Regions from separate parts of the Psychrobacillus sp. FSL H8-0483 genome, predicted to be linked through region 1. Evidence: riboswitches for the same ligand, from Rfam matches in the RefSeq annotation. Region 1 holds a riboswitch; each other region holds the start of a gene.
The links. A riboswitch is a leader RNA that binds a small molecule or an ion and turns the genes downstream of it on or off. The one in region 1 is predicted to bind S-adenosylmethionine.
Positions count from the first base shown of each region.

Region 2: linked by a shared signal. The riboswitch ahead of mtnW (2,3-diketo-5-methylthiopentyl-1-phosphate enolase) and the one ahead of MHB48_RS17415 (bifunctional homocysteine S-methyltransferase/methylenetetrahydrofolate reductase) in region 1 are both predicted to bind S-adenosylmethionine.
Region 3: linked by a shared signal. The riboswitch ahead of metA (homoserine O-succinyltransferase) and the one ahead of MHB48_RS17415 (bifunctional homocysteine S-methyltransferase/methylenetetrahydrofolate reductase) in region 1 are both predicted to bind S-adenosylmethionine.

Region 1 covers NZ_CP152052.1:3,585,988-3,589,269, forward strand. Annotated here, with positions in the region: gene MHB48_RS17415 (bifunctional homocysteine S-methyltransferase/methylenetetrahydrofolate reductase) at 1-1,476, opposite strand, end outside; SAM riboswitch class I at 1,554-1,658, opposite strand; gene MHB48_RS17420 (nuclease-related domain-containing protein) at 1,876-2,832, opposite strand; gene MHB48_RS17425 (protoporphyrinogen oxidase) at 2,975-3,282, opposite strand, start outside.
Region 2 covers NZ_CP152052.1:4,067,395-4,070,676, reverse strand. Annotated here, with positions in the region: gene MHB48_RS20025 (2-hydroxy-3-keto-5-methylthiopentenyl-1-phosphate phosphatase) at 1-63, opposite strand, end outside; gene mtnW (2,3-diketo-5-methylthiopentyl-1-phosphate enolase) at 69-1,283, opposite strand; SAM riboswitch class I at 1,434-1,539, opposite strand; SAM riboswitch class I at 1,713-1,868, shown strand; gene mtnK (S-methyl-5-thioribose kinase) at 1,943-3,133, shown strand; gene mtnA (S-methyl-5-thioribose-1-phosphate isomerase) at 3,130-3,282, shown strand, end outside.
Region 3 covers NZ_CP152052.1:1,796,638-1,799,919, forward strand. Annotated here, with positions in the region: gene abc-f (ABC-F type ribosomal protection protein) at 1-960, shown strand, start outside; gene MHB48_RS08450 (5'-3'-deoxyribonucleotidase) at 957-1,496, shown strand; SAM riboswitch class I at 2,029-2,137, shown strand; gene metA (homoserine O-succinyltransferase) at 2,218-3,126, shown strand.

The sequences.
Region 1 (3,282 bases):
GAAATAATCTGCTCCACATTCTATTTTTTTCTCCAGTCGCTTGACAGCACGATCGAGTATGCGAACATTTGGATTGAAAGCTGCTGCAACGGAGAAGTTTGCTTTTTTTCGAAGCGATTTTCCCGAGAATGAAATACCTTCATTTAGCTGTTTAATTAATTGAAGCAACTCTAAGCTGGAGACATCATAAACACTTGTTGCACCTGGGAAATCTCCAATTTTTGTTGGATCGCCAGTTACAGCCAGTATGTCATGGATGCCAAGTGCATCAAGCCCCATTAAATGTGATTGCAAGCCAATCAAGTTGCGGTCACGACAAGTAATATGTGCAAGTGGACGAATATTATTTTGCAGCTTTAGCATGGATCCCATTGCCATATTGCTAATTCGCGGAGAAGCTAGTGAATTATCCGCCATCGTGACTGCGTCAATTCCAGCGGCATAAAGCTTGTCGGCCCCTTCCATGAAAGTAGATGTATCCAAATGTCGGGGCGTATCCAGTTCAACAATAATCGTTCTTTCCGTCTTCGCTTTTTCGTGGAGTGGCTGATTGATTGTTGGCTCTGCTTCTTGAATAACAATGGCTGTTTTCGACTTTACGATTTTATTTGTAATCGGAGGTAAATTACCGATTCTTTTTTTCACCGCTTCTATATGTTTTGGTGTCGTCCCGCAGCATCCACCGATTAAACGGACACCTGCTTCCCTTAGGTATAATGCTGCTTTACCAAAATAATCTGCTTCGGATTCGTATACAATACGTCCATCCTCTATATCGAGCAGACTCGCATTTGGATAAGCAGAAAGAAACGCTTTTTCAGGGAGCGTGACCGCTTCAAACGCTTGGATTGTATGATGAGGTCCTAATCGGCAATTGACTCCTACAATGTCGGCCCCAATTGCTGCTAGCTGATGCAAGGCTTCATTTAGCGATAAGCCATTTTGCAAGATACCTGGCTCATGCATCGATACTTGGGCAATGATTGGCGTATCCGTCATCTTGCGCAAATACGTCACAGTGGTCGTTAGCTCCTCCAAATCATAGTACGTCTCTAACAGTAAACCATCTGGATTTCCCGATAAAAGTTGAGTTGCTTGCTGGTCAAGCGTTGCAATAATTTCACTGATGGAGGCATCACTCTTACGTATTCCTCGGATGCCACCGATCGTCCCAAGCACAAATTGTCCTCCTGGTGCAGCAGCTCTCTTCGCAATTTGCATCGCCGCTTCATTGATTTCTTTCACTTGATGCTCTAACCCGTATCGCGCCAACTTAATCGCATTCGCTCCATATGTATTCGTTTGGATAATATCTGCTCCTGCAGCGATATAATCTTGATGAATCTTCTCTACAATCTCAGGTTTCTGTATGTTTAATTCTTCATTACAATAATCAATTCCGTATGAATAAAGCAGCGTCCCCATTGCTCCGTCTGCAGTTAACATATTTGTTTGCAATTTCTCTAACAATCCCATTCGCTCTCATCCTCTCTAAAATACAAAAAAAGCCTTCTATGAAAAAGAAGGCTTTACGAGTATGCAAAATTCGTACCTTCTCATCTTTCAGACCATAATATGTCTGCTGGATTTAGCACCTGACCATTCGGCTGGTTGCTGAAGCTTCAAAGGGCCAGTCCCTCAGCTTCTCTTGATAAGAATTCACTATTCAGTTTTTTATTATTAGGATTATACTACCTTTCTTCAACTAAAGCGTCAAGATGTGTTTCGAATCTTCTAGATATTCAGATTAGAGGTGAGAAGATTATCCTATTGTTATTGGTTATTATCCGATTCTTTTATTTATTATCCGATTTTCATGGGTAATCATCCGATTATGATTGTTTATTATCCGATAATCTTACTTTATTATCCGATTCACCTATTTAAGTCCCAATTCCACTTATAAAGTGTATTTCTTTTTGCTGATCCCTCTCTCATAAGCTCCATTGAATTCAATATACGTGAAACAGATTGGAAAGATTCCAACTTCAAAAAATATCGACACTGCCGATTATTAATACTCTCCCCAACTAATACAAACCATTCCCAAATCGCTTTCTCGTGAGCGAGTCGTTCCACATAACCACACCTCAAACAGTTCCAGCCATTTTTCCTTTTCACCATTCCTAACTTTTCACACTTCTCACAACAAACCCCAGTCAGCAAATCATTCGGGTGGATGCCCCATCGACCACACATAGGATAAGGAAAATACGATTGATGGCTAGCCACCATTTTCTCTGCTAACTCATGCATTTCATCCACCTCTAAACACATTTTCTCTCGAGTAATATTCCTCAGAAACACAGGAATCGTTTGATGAAGTATTGTAGGGTAGTTAACAGATGACTCAACTACCAATACCTTTGCGTTCGTCAATACAATCACACCATAAATAGGAATCCTCACTCCGCGTACTTGCAACCAGTCATCGAGCAAACATATATTGCGCTCCATTTGTCCCTCTGGACTTTCAAACACATCCACTTTCCCCTCATCATTTTCTCGTTCTAGCTGCAAAGGATTTTGCTTAAAACGCAATCTTCCACCTATATTTTTACTCTCTAAAATAACCGCATAATACTGCGTAACAAATACTGTATCAATCTGAAACTTTCCATACGATTCTAAACTTATATCATGCAACACCACGTACTCAAACGGAAAGGAATACTTCTGAAACACCCCGTCCACTCGCACTTCCCCGTGAATTCCAGCCTTCGCCATATGCATTTTCGAATGAATCAAATCCTTCATGCCGTGCATTTCTGGCAATCGTCTTTCTAACAACTTTAAACCAATATAACTGTACTCATTCGAACGTGTTTTCACTATCAATAAACCACCCCCATTCGCATCGTATCACATGAACAATAAATGTAAATTCCACTAAAACACCGACAATTCCATTTCCATAATAAAAAAAGGACCAAAATTATATTTTGGCCCCAAATTTGCATTCACAATTAAATTCTTACATTCTTTCAGCTATTAACTCAGCCGTTTCTTTCCCATTTTTAATACAAGCTCCTATACCTACCCCATAATAGGAACATCCTGCAAGCATTACGTGAGGAAACAGTGAATCCATTTTCTCGTTCAACGATTTAATTGCTTCGCCATGCTCTAAATGATAGTTTGGCATTAGATCATTCCATTTCGTTACTTCTACCACTTGGGGTTTACCATTTAGCTTCAAACTCTTTTCGATATCTTGTAAAGCCACTTCTACTAGCTCGTCCTCGCTCATATGCTTCATGCCTTCATACGCGGGATTAGTGC
Region 2 (3,282 bases), 480 kb from region 1:
GATAATATTGTCTTGATTTGTAATAGTGCCATCAAAATCACAAAAGATGACTAGCTTGCTCATAATGCTTACCCCCACAGTTCCATTGCTTTTTTTAATTCACTATATTGTTTTGCAGCTTCTGAAAGAGGAATTCCGTCAAGCACAGCCGATACAGCTTGCCTAAAAGCGAGTCCTCCACCAGTAGCACCTGCAGGATGGCCATGTACGCCTCCACCAGCATTAATAATGCTATCGATTCCATAGTCCTCGATTAATAGCGGAACTAAGCCAGGATGAATACCTGCAGAAGGTACTGGAAAGCTTCGTTTTATTGCACTTACTTTCGTCAATTCTTCACCAAGCGAGAGTGCTGCTGTTTTTTCTAGTGCAACGCTTCCATAAGGTGAAGGGAATAATGAAAAATCTGCTCCTGCATAACGTGTTAATTTTCCAAGTAGTAGTGGAGTAGCAACCCCGTAAAATGGGGAAGATGTGAACGCACCGCTATAAGCGGGATGAGCCATAAACGGTAATTGGATATTCGGGTCTTCCACTAGTTCTTGAAGTACATCAAGGCCATATGCATGGACGTTAAATAAAAGAGCATCTGCTCCAAGTTCTTTTGCTTTTTGTGCTTTTGCTTTTAATCCGGATGTTCGTCCAGATAAGTTAACGGCATAGAGCGTTCGGTGTCCGGTTTCTTCATACACTTGATGCAATACTTCTTGAGCAGTTGTGACACGTTTCTCAAAAGGAGTAAGCGGATTGTCAAAAAGAATTTCATCATCTTTTACGAGATCAACTCCTCCGAGCGCTTGGTGTCGAAGTTGTTCTGCTAAGTAATTAATATCTCGACCAATTACTCCTTTGAATATACTCATGATGAGGGGGCGACCATATACCCCTAGTAGCTCACGGATACTATCAATACCGAATCTTGGTCCTGGAAAGTTAGTCAAAAGCTCTGGAGAAAATTCTAAATCTAAAAGCTTCACTTCACCATCGAGCGATAGTTTGCCAAAAACAGTTGTTAAAATGGCTGGTAAATCTGCCGAGAAATTAGCACTAGGATATTCTATTTTTATTTCCGCTTTGATTTGGTCTGGTTTCAGCGGATGGTGAACATATTCAAATTCTGTAATCGAAACAACATTTCCTTTATGCTGTTTTAATTGTTCCTGTTCAAGTAATGGTAAGTCCGTCCAGGATCCAACTGTTAAACCAAGTGCGATACCCTCTGCTTTTTTTTCAAAAGATCCGGGCTTACCGTACACCTGATAAAGAGAGGTTACACTACTCATTATTCATCACAATCCTTTTAGATAAAATCAACTTCACCTTGGCGCAAGGGCTTTTGCTAAGCTCGTCGCAGTTGCGGATAAGCTGGCGCCTTTCGCTTTTCTCGAAATAAAAAACCTCTTCAAAAAAGAAGAGGTTAAAGGTTTAACGACTTCTTATTTCCCAGTCAATGGACTGCAAGAATTAGCACCGTGTCTAGTAACTAGACCGGTTGCCGGGTATCATAGGGCTCGTCCCTCCACCTGCTCTAAATAAGAAAAATTTATTCAATTGAGATTAGTTTTGTCAAATTAATAATGATTATTTCATGCAACAGAAAGATTGTCAATATAATTTTTAGAATGTTTTTTTTATTGAAATAAATTATTGACAACTCTTTTTCTAATATGCTAGGATTCATTTCAAATAGCATAAATTTGTAAGTAATAGCACTCTTATCAAGAGCAGGCAGAGGGTAATGGCCCGATGAAGCCCAGCAACCGACCGTAATACCGTTGTGAAACGGGGCGCTTTTCGCGCCGAGATGTATATTCTCGTAAGGCACGGTGCTAATTCCATCAGAAAGGTAACTTTCTGAAAGATAAGAGGCGAGAAGTCTCTTATTCTACGCCTCTTTCTTTTGAAAGAGGCTTTTTATTTTGTAAATGAAAGGTAGAGAAGAATGATGATAACTACAAAAAAACAATATGAATCATTAACAGAAGAGCGTGCAATTTTATATGCGAAAGAACTGAATTTCTTTCCAAAGGAAGCGGAATTAAATTGTCGCGAAATTGGTGATGGTAACCTAAATTATGTGTTTCACATAAAGGAATGTAATGGAGAGAAAAGTCTCATTATCAAACAGGCTTTACCATATGCAAAAGTGATTGGAGAAAGCTGGCCACTAACGTTAAAACGTGCCGTAATTGAAGCTAATGCATTAAAAAAACACGGTGAATTTGCGACTGGATTGGTTCCGACTGTATACGCGAGCGACGAGGAACTTGCAATTACGGTTATGGAGGATTTATCCCATTTAAAAATTGCACGCGAAGGATTAATTCATTATGAATCTTATCCGAAGCTATCAAAGGATATTGGGGAGTATCTTGCTCAAACCCTTTTCCATACATCTGATCTTGCATTACACCCGTTTGAAAAAAAACGACTAGTGTCTGAGTTTTCTAATCCAGAGCTATGTAAAATTACAGAAGATCTTATTTTCACGGATCCATTTTTTGATCACGATACAAATGACTATGAACTTTCGTTGAGAGAAGAAGTGGAAGCTATTTGGAATAATGGGCCATTAAAACTGGAAGTCGCGAAATTGAAAAAAAGTTTCTTGACGGAAGCGGAAGCATTACTTCATGGAGATTTGCATACAGGAAGTATCTTTGCTAGCGAAACAGAAACGAAAGTGATAGACCCAGAGTTTGCTTTTTATGGACCTATGGGATTCGATGTTGGATTATTTTTAGCAAATATGATGGTGCAATCCATTACAAGAGAAGCGGAAGAGCGAATTGTGATTCTCGATCATATCGAACAAACGTGGGAAGTGTTTTCATCCAACTTTTCTACACTATGGAAATCAAAAGGTATTGAATCCTATAAAGATACTGAGGGATTTGAAGAGTACGTATTGGATAAAATTTTCACCGATACACTAGGTTTTGCTGGTTGTGAATTAATTCGGCGTACAATCGGGTTAGCACATGTGAAGGATTTGGATGGGATTGCAGATGACGAAAAACGAATCCTTTTCAAAAAACAGGCTTTACTAATAGGGGAAGCACTCATATTAAAACGCAATGAAATTAAATCTATTCATGCAGTAATTGCATTACTGGAGGAGTTACACAAATGAGTATTCCGTTATCGATAGAGTGGACCAATAAGAAACTTAGAATTATAAATCAGCAGAAATTACCTCTTGAAGTGGACTATTTAACACTAGAAACAATAGAAGATGTGTACGATGCAATTGTTACTTTAAAAGTACGAGGGGCTCCTGCT
Region 3 (3,282 bases), 1.8 Mb from region 1:
CGGATGGAAAAAGTAAGAAAGCCTCTAATAGATCCTAAAAAAATGAATTTATCCTTTGAAGCTGCTCCGAGAAGTGGCAAAGAGGTAGTGGTTATGGAAGAAGCGGGTAAATCATTCGGTGAGAAAATGCTACTGCAACATGCAAATTTACATGTGTACTGGAAAGACCGTCTCGCTATTGTCGGACGCAACGGAACTGGAAAGTCGACAATCTTAAATATATTACGTGGGGAATTACCAATTGACGCAGGTATTGCACGACTAGGAAGTAATGTTCGTGTAGGATTTTTGTCCCAGCACTTTGAAATCTCAAATCCTAAAGCTCGACTAATCGACGTATTTCGAAGTGAGGTAAATGTGTTCGAAGGTGATGCTCGTCACATTCTAGCAAAGTTCATGTTTTATGGACCAGATGTTTTTAAACGGGTAGGGGATTTAAGTGGAGGAGAACGAATGCGTCTTCGTCTCGCGCAGCTCATGCACCAAGATATTAACCTTTTGATGTTAGATGAGCCAACCAATCATTTAGATATTGATTCCCGTGAAGTTTTAGAAGATGCATTAGATGACTTTCAAGGCACCATACTAGCTGTTTCACATGATCGATATTTTTTAAACAAATTGTTCCCGAGAACAGCTTGGTTAGATCAGGGACAGCTCACAACCTTTGAAGGACCGTACGAATGGGCTCGTGCAAAATGGGATGCGTTACAGTTAAAACAAGTGGAAGTGAAAGAGGTAGTACTAAAGAAAAAAGAGAAACCTGTTAAGCATAAAACAAAGCAAGATGAATCACTTGAAAACAAAATCGCGCAACTAGAGGTAGAAATCAAGCTTCTGACAGAACAAATACAATCGGAAAATGATTGGGAACAATATGAACAGTTAGTTACAACTAAAAACGAACAAGAACAACAATTAGAAGCATTAGTTGAACAATGGATGGAGAATGAAGAATGAAACGAATTGCAATCGATATGGATGAAGTGATTTCTGCATTTAGCTCAAAATGTTTACAGTTATTTAACGCTGAATATCAAACAGAATATACACCACAGCATTTACAAGGGAAGTTACTCGTGGAACTTGATCCTCGATTTGAAAGCAAGGTAAATTGTTATTTAGCCCAAGAATCTTTTTTTCTTGAGCTAGAGGTGATGGAGGGAAGCCAAGAAACCATCAGGAAATTGATGGAGCAATACGATGTTTTTATCGTTACAGCTGCAATGGAATTTCCGGCTTCTCTAGCACCAAAATACAAGTGGCTGAAAAAGCACTTTCCCTTCCTGAATGAAAAGAATTTTGTTTTCTGTGGTGATAAAAGCATTATTTTAGCTGATTATTTAATTGATGACACTCCAAGTAATTTAGATACATTTACTGGAAAAAGAATTCTGTATACTGCTCCACATAATATATCGGAAACGAAATACAACCGACTAAACAATTGGGAGGAAATTGAGGAATATTTTTTATCAGAACTTGTAGTCAATTAGGAAAAGCAGAAAACTTCAAACGATATCCCTTTCTAGTAGAGAAATTCTATAGAAAGGGATTTTTTATTAAAATGAGTTAATTTCATAAATAAGGAATAAAGTATAGTTGAATTCCCGCTCGCTATAGGCGGAGCTTTCCGCGGGGTGAGCGATAACTCATCACCACGGCTCACGCGTCGTTCGTGATGGCTTGGATTAAAAGTATATACACTCGTACTTCCGAATAAAGAAGCTTTAAAAGAAGTTAAATCAAAATAATGTGGAAGTGAATGAACTGGAACAGTCATTTACTACAATAGATCCAAGTGGAAATGGTATTGTTTTTGAACTACTTTCATAAGTACAAGAGCGAGCTATCACTTAAAACAATGGAAATTAACACATGAAAATAATAGAGATAAAAGAAAGACCTTTCTAGTAGAATATCTGTTAGAGAATTCTTTTTCTTCGTTTTGATTATTTTTAATTGTTGAAATATTATGTTTAGTGTGCTAATATTTACTAGATTAATAAACCAGTACATAAACTAATACTCTTATCAAGAGAAGCTGAGGGATATGGCCCTGTGAAGCTTCAGCAACCTCTGACTTAGTCAGAAAGGTGCTACCTCCTACAAGATTTTTTGTCTTGAAAGATAAGAACTGAGTGCGATTCATTTACCCTCTTTTCTTATCCTTGAGAAAAGAGGTTTTTTATTATTTAAATCAAAGGAGAGAATGTTATGCCAATTAATATTCCAAAACGATTACCAGCTGCTGAATTACTGAAAGAGGAAAAAATATTTATCATGGATGAGGACCGTGCTTTTGGGCAAGACATTCGTCCGCTTAATATTATCATTTTGAACTTAATGCCCGAAAAAGAAAAAACAGAATTACAACTTTTAAGGTTACTAGGTAATACACCGTTACAAGTGAATGTAACATTCATGAACACTGCCACTCATGAATCGAAAAACGTGAGTAAAACACATTTAGACACATTTTATACAACCTTCGAACAAATAAAGCATCGAAAGTATGACGGATTGATCATTACAGGAGCCCCAATAGAGCAATTAGAATTTGAGCAGGTAAATTATTGGAATGAAATAACAGAAATAATGGATTGGTCGAAAACCAATGTCACTTCTGTATTACATATTTGTTGGGGAGCACAAGCTGCTTTATATCATCATTATGGTATTGATAAATTTGAATTACCAAAGAAATGTTCTGGTGTGTTTAGTCACCGTTTGTCTGATCCAACCGTCCAATTAGTTCGTGGATTTAATGACCATTTCTATGTGCCACACTCACGTTATACATCCGTTTCTTTTGAGAAAATTAAAGCTGATCCTCGTCTTAATCTCCTTTCGATTTCTGACGACGCCGGCGTATTCCTCATTATTTCAAACGATGAGAAGCATATTATGATTACCGGTCACTTAGAATATGACGCCACAACACTGGCAGAAGAATATGTACGTGATGTGAATAAAGGAATAGAAATAGATTTACCGGTTAACTATTTCCCTCAAAATGATCCGACACAGCAACCTTCGAATTCATGGCGCTCGCACACGCACTTATTATTTTCGAATTGGTTGAACTATTATGTATACCAAGCAACACCATATGAGTGGGAATAATGATGAATGGGGCTATCCGATGTAGGGTAGCTCTTTTTCATTTGTGTGAAATCTGATAATGGTCTCGATTTTATTTGAATTGGTTGCGGGTTTATGGTATTAGTCTCGATTACGGGTGAATTGGTCTCATTAAGCCATTTAATGTAAAAAGTTCAA